2 regions of the Bacillus sp. FAU20 genome follow, and region 1 is predicted to be linked to the other one. Evidence: riboswitches for the same ligand, from Rfam matches in the RefSeq annotation. Region 1 holds a riboswitch; the other holds the start of a gene.
The links. Region 1 has a riboswitch for cyclic di-GMP ahead of AC0OM3_RS26170 (methyl-accepting chemotaxis protein). Riboswitches for the same ligand answer to the same signal wherever they lie in the genome.
Positions count from the first base shown of each region.

Region 2: another riboswitch for cyclic di-GMP. It lies ahead of AC0OM3_RS14485 (SpaA isopeptide-forming pilin-related protein); the one in region 1 lies ahead of AC0OM3_RS26170 (methyl-accepting chemotaxis protein).

Region 1 covers NZ_JBVYHY010000027.1:90,191-95,309, forward strand. The annotation lists gene thiE (thiamine phosphate synthase) at 1-185, shown strand, start outside; gene AC0OM3_RS26165 (anaerobic C4-dicarboxylate transporter family protein) at 301-1,614, opposite strand; cyclic di-GMP riboswitch class I at 1,897-1,981, shown strand; gene AC0OM3_RS26170 (methyl-accepting chemotaxis protein) at 2,117-3,859, shown strand; gene AC0OM3_RS26175 (non-ribosomal peptide synthetase family protein) at 3,995-5,119, shown strand, end outside.
Region 2 covers NZ_JBVYHY010000021.1:143,219-148,337, reverse strand. The annotation lists gene AC0OM3_RS14505 (PH domain-containing protein) at 1-995, shown strand, start outside; gene AC0OM3_RS14500 (DUF975 family protein) at 1,198-1,851, shown strand; partial or broken gene AC0OM3_RS14495 (CPCC family cysteine-rich protein) at 2,145-2,382, shown strand; gene AC0OM3_RS14490 (TetR/AcrR family transcriptional regulator) at 2,719-3,255, shown strand; cyclic di-GMP riboswitch class I at 3,428-3,520, shown strand; gene AC0OM3_RS14485 (SpaA isopeptide-forming pilin-related protein) at 3,581-5,119, shown strand, end outside.

The sequences.
Region 1 (5,119 bases):
CTTATTTTAGAGAACAAGGAATTACAGTGCCAATCGTTGGTATTGGTGGGATTACAATTGAAAATACAGTGGCAGTTATAGAAGCGGGTGCGGACGGTGTTTCAGTTATTTCAGCAATTAGCTTAGCTGAATCTGCGTATGAAAGTACGAGAAAATTAGCTGAAGAAGTAAAGAGAAGTTTGTAGGGAAGGACGTGTAGTATTTTAAGTGCTACATGGAGAAATAGACTGCCCCAAAATTTAAACAAATATTTGATTAAAAAAGCACAAACCTTTTTAAATAAAGGTTTGTGCTTTTTCTTTAAAACATAATTGAAATTAAGAGCATTCCAATTCCGATAGAAGTAAATGTTGCAATTAGGCCCGGAATCATAAAACTATGATTTAATACGTATTTACCGATACCTGTTGTACCAGTGCGGTCGAAGTTAATGGCAGCAACGATTGTTCCATAGTTTGGAATGAAGAAGTATCCGTTCACTGCAGGGAACATAGCAATCAGTAATGCTGGCGGAATACCAAGAGATAGTCCAAGTGGCATTAAGGCACGAACTGTTGCTGCTTGGCTGTACAGTAAAATAGATAGAATGAATAATGCGATAGCAAATAGCCATGGTGCACTTGTTACTAAATGCTGAATGGATCCTTGAATCATATTTAAGTTTCCGTTAAAGAAAGTATCTCCCATCCAAGCGATACCGAAAATAGCAACAACTGCTGTTGCTCCTGCTTTAAAGACGTTACCAGATACAATGCTTTCTACATTTGGTTTACAGAAAATAATAATAAGGGCCGCGATAGTTAACATAACCATCTCAATTGTGTTCGGCATGGAAAGACGAGCTAACTTCCCATCAACTATCCATCCTGGACGAAGTGCTTCAAATGAACCAAGAAGTACAACAAGGAAGGTTCCTACAAGGAAAAGGATAACTGATAATTTGGCGCCCTTTACACCTACAAATTCTTTTTTCTCTTCAAGTTTAGGAATCATTCCTTCGTTTAATCGTTTTAAGTATTCAGGGTCTTCATTTAATTCTTTTCCCATCTTACTAGCAACAAATGCTGCTAACATACAAGCAATGAAAGTAGAAGGAATACTCACTTTTAAAATATCTAATAAAGTGATTTTATAGTCAGCTAACATTGCTAAAAGAGCAACTGTGGCAGCTGAAATTGGACTAGCTGTAATTGCTTGTTGAGAAGCGATTACGGCAATCGACATTGGGCGTTCCGGTCTAATCCCTGATTCACGAGAGACTTCTGCAATAACAGGAAGTACAGAATAGGCAACGTGACCAGTACCTGCACATAGTGTGAATAAATAAGTAACAATTGGAGCAAAAAAAGTAATACGCTTTGGATTTTTTCGTAATGCTTTTTCAGCTAGATGAACAAGATAGTCCATTCCTCCAGCAGCTTGCAAAGCACCAGCAGCTGTAATTACTGCCAAAATCATAAGCATTACATCGATAGGAGGCGCGGTAGGTTGTAAGTGGAAGACAAAAACGAGTATTGCCATACCAACTCCACCCATTACTCCTAAACCAACTCCGCCTAGGCGTGCACCAATAAAAATACAGAGTAACAAGGTAAGAAATTGTAGCCAAAACATGATAAACTACCTCCGAAATTCATTAGTTAAGATATATTCGAATAGTTTAATTTGAATGAAAATTAAATAAATACCCGAAGAAATCCTTGTTATTAATACATTTTTTATTATATAACACAAAAAAAGTAACATTCACGTACTTTTTGAAATTATTTTGAAAAAACAATGCGTTAAAAATTTGTATTTATATCTCTAAATAAGTAGACATTTTGATTTATATGTTGTAATCTTTGAAAGAGAATAAATTAATTCTCATAGAACTCCCATATCGTTCAACTCGTTCAGCGAGAAAGGCAAACTGATGGAAACATGAGGACGCAAAACTACAGGAGCTAAGGTCGAAAGGCTATGCTAGCCAGTTACCGGACGGATAGGGTTGGTCTTTGCCAATGCTTTTACATTGGCTTTTTTTTATTCTCGAACATATTGAGAAACATTTTTAAACAAAATATTCATATATTTTGTTTTTTTTGTTTATGTTAGTTAAGGAAGGTGGATATTAATGAAAAAATATTGGCATAAGTTATCGTTCCTTCAAAAGAACGTCTTATTAACCGTACTAGTTATTTTGACGCTTGTTGGAAGTATGGGTGCGTTAAGTTTCAACATGTTTCAAAATAGTATGATGTCTTTATTTGAAAGGCAGTCTATTGAAACAGGAGAAATAGTATTAAAAAAATTGGATTTAGAGTTAGTTAGAGACATGGCGAAAGATCCTACAGCCGAAAAAGTGAAAAAAGAAAAGTTAACAGAGAAATTAGATGAAGTTTCAAAAGAATTGAAAAGTGTTGGACAAACGTATGTTACAGGAGCAAAGCCGAATGAAAAGCGAGAATTACAACTCGTTGGTTTGACTACAGAGTTAACAAATGCATTCCCTATAAAGACGGGAGATTATTATGAACAACCCGCTCATTGGATGAAGGCATACGATAAAGTGATTGATACGAAAAAGGCACAAATGACAGAAGTATATGAAGATGAAATAGGTTCGTGGGTGACAATATTAGAACCAATTACGGATGGAGAAAACAATATTGTTGCAATTATTGCGGCTGACCTAGATGCTTCCATTGTTCCTATTACAAAAGAGAAGTTTATGATACAGGGCTTACTCTTTATCATTATTTCATTAGCAATTGCGACTATTACTCAATTCTTTATCGTGCGTCACTCGCTAGCTCCATTAAAAGATTTACGAGAAGGGTTACGTAAAATTGGTGAAGGAGACTTAAGTATTAAATTAAAAGAAAGACCAGATGATATTGGAATTATTAATGTTTATTTCAATAACACGATTGAAAAATTTAAAGGGATTATAGATAAAGTAAGGCAAACTGCTGAGCAAGTTTCTTCTTCTTCGCAAGAGTTGTCAGCGAGTACAGAGGAAAATAGTATGGCAGTTCAAGAGATTGCAAGTTCTATTGAAGGTTTAAGAGTAGGGGCACAGTCTCAAAAAACGTCAGTACAACAATGTTTAGGAATTGTACATGGAATGGAAGATAAGGTAGAAGAGATAACTGGGGCTGCAAAACAAGTTGCGGTTGCTTCTGAAGGTATGGAGCAACATTCAATTGAAGGTAATGAAGTGATTGGACAAATTATTAATCAAATGAGTTTAATCCAAAATGCAGTACAAGATTTATCTTCCATCATTTATTCGTTAGAAACAAGGTCAAAAGAAATTAGTGATATCGTAACTGTAATTACAGGTATTTCAAATCAAACAAATCTATTAGCTTTAAATGCTTCTATTGAGGCTTCACGTGCTGGAGCAGCTGGAAGAGGGTTTGCGGTTGTTGCTGATGAAGTACGAAAATTAGCAGAACAAACTGAAGCGTCTGCAAAAGATATAGCGAAATTAATTGGTGAAACACAAGCTGAGACAGAAGATGCTGTAGTTTCCATGCAAAAAGGTTCAAAAGAAGTAGAAACTGGAATTTCACTTGTTCAAAGTAGTGGAGATTTCTTTGAAAAAATTTCAAAATCAGCGCAATCTGTTACAGATCAAGTAAAAGCTGTTTCTGGTAATTCGAGTGACATTTTACAAAATAGCCAAAATATTGTTCAAGTTGTAAATGAATTATCGCATATTGCAAATACTTATGCCAACAGCAGTAGTAATGTTGAAGAAAGCATGAAAGAGCAAGAAATATCAGTACAAGATATTGCAGAATTAGCGACTTCTTTAAGTTGGCTTTCTCAGGAATTACAAGAGCTAATTGGTGAGTTTAAAAGTGAATAAGAAGAAAGATCAATTCTAATCAAAGGGGGGATCCCCCTTTGATTATGAATTGAACGAATCTGCCCGTTAATAAGGGATGAAAAAGGTGTGAATTTTCACACCTTTATTATATTTGAGAGAGGAATTTACATAAATATGAAATTAGCGATTTCTTATAATGAGATGGTAAAAGAATTTTTAGGAAAAGTAGAAGGAAATATTACAATACCTAAAGATGTGCAAGGAAAAGAAATTAGAATGAAAAGAAAAACGGAACTGTTTCTAAATTTGACTCACATTGTAGATTTAATAGGAGCGACTGCAACGTGGTTATATCATATTTCTAAAGAAAAACATATTGTCGTGTTTTATCATGTAAGAGGAAGTTTATTTCCGATTACTATTGAAGTTTCTAATTTTCTTTCCTATGAAAGTTTGAATCTACAGATTGAAGAGCAACTGGAACAAATTAAAGAAATAAATGCGGAAGAAATAGAAGAGTTTCAAAATGGTAAGAAATTATATGAAATGTCACCTATTATTATTGGTGAAACATATTATGAGCTACAAGATGCGAATACATTACAATTTGTATTTAGTAAAAATATGCAAAGTGTAGAAATAATATTTAATAGTGTTAATTGGAAAGAGACAACGATTACTCGTTATGCACAACAAATACAAGTTGTTTTAATTGATAAATCACAAAATAATAATAAACACATAAAACATTTTAATATTATTACAGAGGCCGAGATGGCACTTTATAGTCAAGTGAATGATACGACAGCGGTATATCCTGAGAAAAGTATCGTCGATATGTTCTATAATACTGTTACTCAATTTCCAAATCGTATAGCTTTATCTTCAAGGGAAGGTACTTTAACTTATGAGGAGTTAAATAAAAAAAGTAATCAAATAGCTCATATGTTAATTAAAAACGGCGTACGATTAGGAGACTATGTTGGAATATTTATGAAACGTAGCATAGACACAGTAGTAAGTATGGTAGCTATATTAAAAGCTGGTGCAGCGTATGTTCCAATTGATCCAGATTATCCAGAAAGTAGAATACAGTACATTATTCAAGATAGCCAAGCGAAAGTTATATTGATGAAAGAGACGCCTATAACATGTGATGGAGTTCAAACTGTTTCAATTTATGATAGTGAAACTTGTGAAGATATAGATGTAAAGTTGTCTATTCATTGTGATGATGTAGCTTATATGATTTATACATCTGGTTCAACAGGGAATCCAAAGGGAACGATGTTAGCACAT
Region 2 (5,119 bases), on a different contig from region 1:
AACATGAAGTAGAAAAAGAAATCGTTACAGAAGAAAAACAAACGACAGAATATAAATTGACTTGGAAAGAAATTTTACTAGCCTCTGTTACATCGGGGCAGTTTGGACTATTATTCTCGTTAATCTTTTTCGTGTATCACCAAGTACAGGAGTACATTCCGAAATGGATAGAGAATAGCGTAAAGTCATATGTAATGGAGTATGATATATATGGCTGGATTTTCATGGTAGCTATTTTGCTCGTCCTTTCGTGGATTATATCTACAATCGGTTATGCGCTAAAACATGGAGATTTCACAGTGAATCGAAGAAATGATGAAGTCCGCATTTCGCAAGGATTACTTGAGAAAAAAGAACTCGTACTAAAATTGCACCGTATTCAAGGTATTACCATAAAAGAAAGTATTTTACGTCAGCCATTCGGCTATTGTGCTGTGCAAGTAGAAGTGATTCAAAGTAAGGGAACGGATGATGAAAAAGAAAAAGTTACACTGCATCCAATCATTCGAAAAGATCGAGTACAACAGTTACTGGCGCATTTACAACTACCATACGAACTGGATACAAATATTATTTCATTACCAAAAGCAGCATTACGCCGCTATCTCATTGATAGTTTAATCTTTTTCGCTATGCTCGCAATCCCGCTTACTGGAATAAGCATATACTTTGAAAAGTATTACATCATGTGGGCATTACTACCGCTCGCAATCCTTATCTTTACACTTGGCTACGCAACATTTAAAACAAATGGTTACAGTGTTAACGGAGAACAAATTACACTTGTCTATCGTAGCGTCGGAAAATATACAGGACTTATTAGAAGAAGACACGTCCAATCAATGGAGAAGACACAATCATATTTCCAGCGCCGTGCGGATTTATGTACGTATAAGTTTTCGAGTGCATCATCTAGTTACAAAATAGAGCATACGAGATTAGAAGATGCGGAGAGAATGCAGGATTGGTATAAGAAGAAAATAAATGAGAAATAACCAGAGAGAGCTTGCCTATTATGAAGGGCAAGCTTTCTCTGGTTATAGGGAAAAGAGTGGTTTAATCCATATATCAGTACAACTACAGCACACATGTACCAATACGTATGAAAAAAGGTAATATGCTTCTGTTTTAGGAAAATATGTGGGATTTTTGATATAAATGGTATAATAAAATGGAAATAGTATTAGGAGGTTATATATGATAAGTCAGTTGAAAAGAGAAGCACTTGATGCATTAAAAGGAAGATGGGGATTAGCGGTAGGGGCAACCTTATTAATTGGAATCCTTATTGGCGTTGTTGAAATGCTAACAACAGGTATTTTCTCGATATTTTGGGGTTGGGAAGAAGCAAGTGATTCATTTACAGTAAGTATTATTGTAATGCTTGTTATAGGTCCATTAACAATAGGTGCCTATTATCTTGTTTTAAATGCAATTCGTGGGACTGATGCTAGCATTGGTCATATATTTAGATGGTTTAGCGATGGAAGTAAGTTGATGAAGTCGTTTTTAACATATTTACTAATGTATGTATACTTGACTCTATGGACATTACTTCTTATTATCCCAGGTATTATTAAATCATTTTCTTATTCTATGACATATTTTATTTTGAATGATCATCCGGAATATACAGCGAATCAAGCGATTACTGAGAGTCGTCATATGATGAATGGACATAAAATGGATTACTTTTTACTATGCTTAAGTTTCTTAGGGTGGTTCATTTTAAGTATTCTTACTGTAGGAATTGGTTTCTTATGGTTAGTACCTTATTTCTACTCGACATCGGCAGCATTTTATGAAGAGATTTCAAAAGAATATTATAAAAAAGTGAGCACTACTTTCTAATAAAACATATAAACCACCTGTTCCCTATATTCTTTAGGGGATAGGTGGTTTTCTTTTTTGAGGAATTCGTCTAATAAATAGGTATAATTCTTTTTAGGAAAAATAAAAGGAGTAACAGAAATGAAATATACTTATCTATGTTGCGGATATAAAGTGAAACTTTAATCAGTGGGGATTTTGTTCATTCCCTACTAATTATTAGTTCTCACCAATCGGGCATTTATGGGCAGCCCGCCCCCGCCTAACTCCTTTGTTCTAGCTGAATTTTGAGGTGGGAGTTTTACTGCCCGTTAATGCGGGGTAAAACATTAGAAGAAGAACCACCAGGTACATATGAAATTTGTAATATATGTTATTGGGAAGATGATCCGGTTCAATTTGAAAATCATGACTATGAAGGTGGGGCAAATGAAGTCTCGTTAAGGCAAGCACAGAAAAATTTTATTGCATATGGTGCTTGCGAGGAATGTTTTATTGGATCAGTTAGAAAACCGACTAGTGAAGGATGCTAGTTGGCAGCGAATTTGTTAAGTAAAATGTTATTACTCAATTCAATGGGGGTAATAACATTTTTTATTTAGTGCTGAAAGAATTACTGCCGTCTTAAAGTAATAAGAAGGACTAAATCGGTAAATTTTATTAATGGATATATTTTCAATAAATACAAAAGTATAGATGTATAGTCAACTTTGTGTATTTAATGTTATCATATTGAATGATATGGAAATTTTTAATAGAATAAGTAACTAAAAATTCAAAGGTAATGCAGCTTTTGTTGTATAAAGAAAATACTTAGTAGTAATCAACAATATTAAAAATAAGATTCGTATTTATATAAATTTAGTAGAAATGGGGTTTTAAAAAGGAATGAGTATAAGCATAACGCGGCAAAAGATTTTAGCAGCTGCTTCTCAAATTGTACAATGTAAAGGGGTTGCTAAATTAACCTTAGAAGCAGTGGCAAAAGAGGCGGGTTTAAGTAAAGGTGGATTATTGTATCACTTTTCAAATAAAGAAGCTTTAATAGAAGGTATGATAGTCAGAGGGGTAGAGGATTATGAAGGGGCCATTTACAATAAAGTAGCGGAAGACTCAGAGAGGAAAGGGAGATGGGTTCGCTCTTTTGTAGAGGAAAGATTAAGTAATGAGAGAAGAACAGAAGAGTTGTCTAGCAGTATGATGGCAGCACTCATGTTAAAACCTGAATTACTTGAGCCGTTACAACAATCATTTCAGCAACTGCAAAAGAATATAGAAAATGATGAGATAGATTCAGTGTGTGCAACAATTATTAGATTAGCAGCAGATGGATTATGGTATTCGGAATATTTAGGGGTTGGAAGACTAAGGCCAGAGTTAAGAGAAAAAGTGATTCAAGCTCTTATTAGTAATTCATATAAATAGAATATACGAACTATATAATTTTAAAATAATTCACCATTGCTTCTTTAATGTAGTGGTGAATTGTTTTTTTTATTAGAAAAATAGAACAATTTTATAGAGTATTGAATTATAACCGTCCAGACGGTATAGTAATATTTGGTTTAAGAGGAAAATGAAACAAAAAAAGAATAAAAGATATTTTTAGCACACTATTCGAAAGGATAGGCCGCAAAGCTTAGAGTCTACGGTAATACATATTGGTTACTAAGATCGTCTGGTTGCACATTTTTGATGCAACCGGACGATCTTTTTTTGTTATATAAATATAAAAATTTAGGAGGGAACTATGCAAATGAAAGGTACTAAAAGGCACATTTCAATGGTTTCATTAGTTTTTCTAGTATTATTTTCAGTGCTGAATGTATGGGCTCCAGTTATTCAAGCTGCTGTGATGAAAAGTCCAGTGGACGAAATTAATATTTCCCGTACTGATGGCACGACATCTGAACCGTATCAAGCCTCAGATGGAATGAAAGTAGAAGTGAAGTGGTCAGCTAAAGAAAAAATAAAAAGTGGAGATCAGTTCACAATTGATATGCCAAAAGAGTTTCGAAAAGACCTTATGAATATGAGTTTTCCCTTAAAAGATGCTGAAGGAAAAACAGTTGGTACATGTGAGATGAAAAAGGGTTTATTAACATGTACTATGGGTGATTACGTAGAAGGAAAGAATAACATTAAAGGTTCTTTATTCGTAGAATTCTACTTTGGTCTAGAAGCATATGATGGTGTTAAAGAAATTCCATTAGAATTTAACGTTGATGGTCAAATCATCAATAAAGAAGTAAGTGTAAATAATACGACAGAGAGACCGAAGCCACAGCCCAATACGGAAAATTTATTGAAATGGGGTTCTTATAATCAAGAAGATCCTTCAATTGCTGATTGGCTTGTATATGTAAATGCAACTGGAACAGAAATGCAAGATCTTAAATTAACAGATACATTAGGACCTGGGCATGAGTTAATTACAGACAGCGTAGTATTAGAAGAGGCTGTATTTGAAGATGGTTATGCACCAACAAATATTAAGCCAGCAGATTTATCTAACATTAAAATTAATGCAACAAAGACTGGATTTACAATTAAATTTCCAGACAGTTCAAAAGGCTATATTTTAAGATATAAAACAAAGGTTACAAATCCTGCTGCAAAGCCTCATAAAAATACTGTGAAATTAGAAGGTAAAAATATTGTAACTGAAGAAAAAGTAGGACAAGTATTTGTAAGTGGTGGGGGAGGATCCGGTTCAGGTGACGATAATCCACCTAGTATTGAAAAAAATATAGTTGATGAGAATGGCAAGCTTGTAGAGAATGAGCAGCTAACACAAATGGATCAAGTTATTCAATACCAAGTTGGTACACATATACCAAAAGATCCTCTTAAATACACATCAATGGTAATTAGTGATGATTTAGAAGATGTTTTAGAAGTATTAGAGGCAAAAGTGTATGATCAAAATGGCCAAGATATTACATCTAAAGGAACGTTAAATATAGATAAACAAAGAAGTGAAGTAACATTTACGTTTGGTGAGAATTTTGACTATAAGTCATATGAAGACCAGATAATTAATCTCAGTATCAAGGCGAAAATTAAAAATGATGCAGACTTATCTTCTTACGTAGATAAGAAGATTCCTAATAAAGCGGAATTACATTTTGATGATAAAACATTAACATCAAAAGAAGTAACTATTACGCCGCCTGAAGCTCCAAAAGATGGTACAGTATCGATTCATAAAATAGATTCTGAGAATCCGAACAAAGGGTTAAAAGGTGCCGAATTTGAAGTTCGAAATAGTGCAAATGAAGTTGTTGCA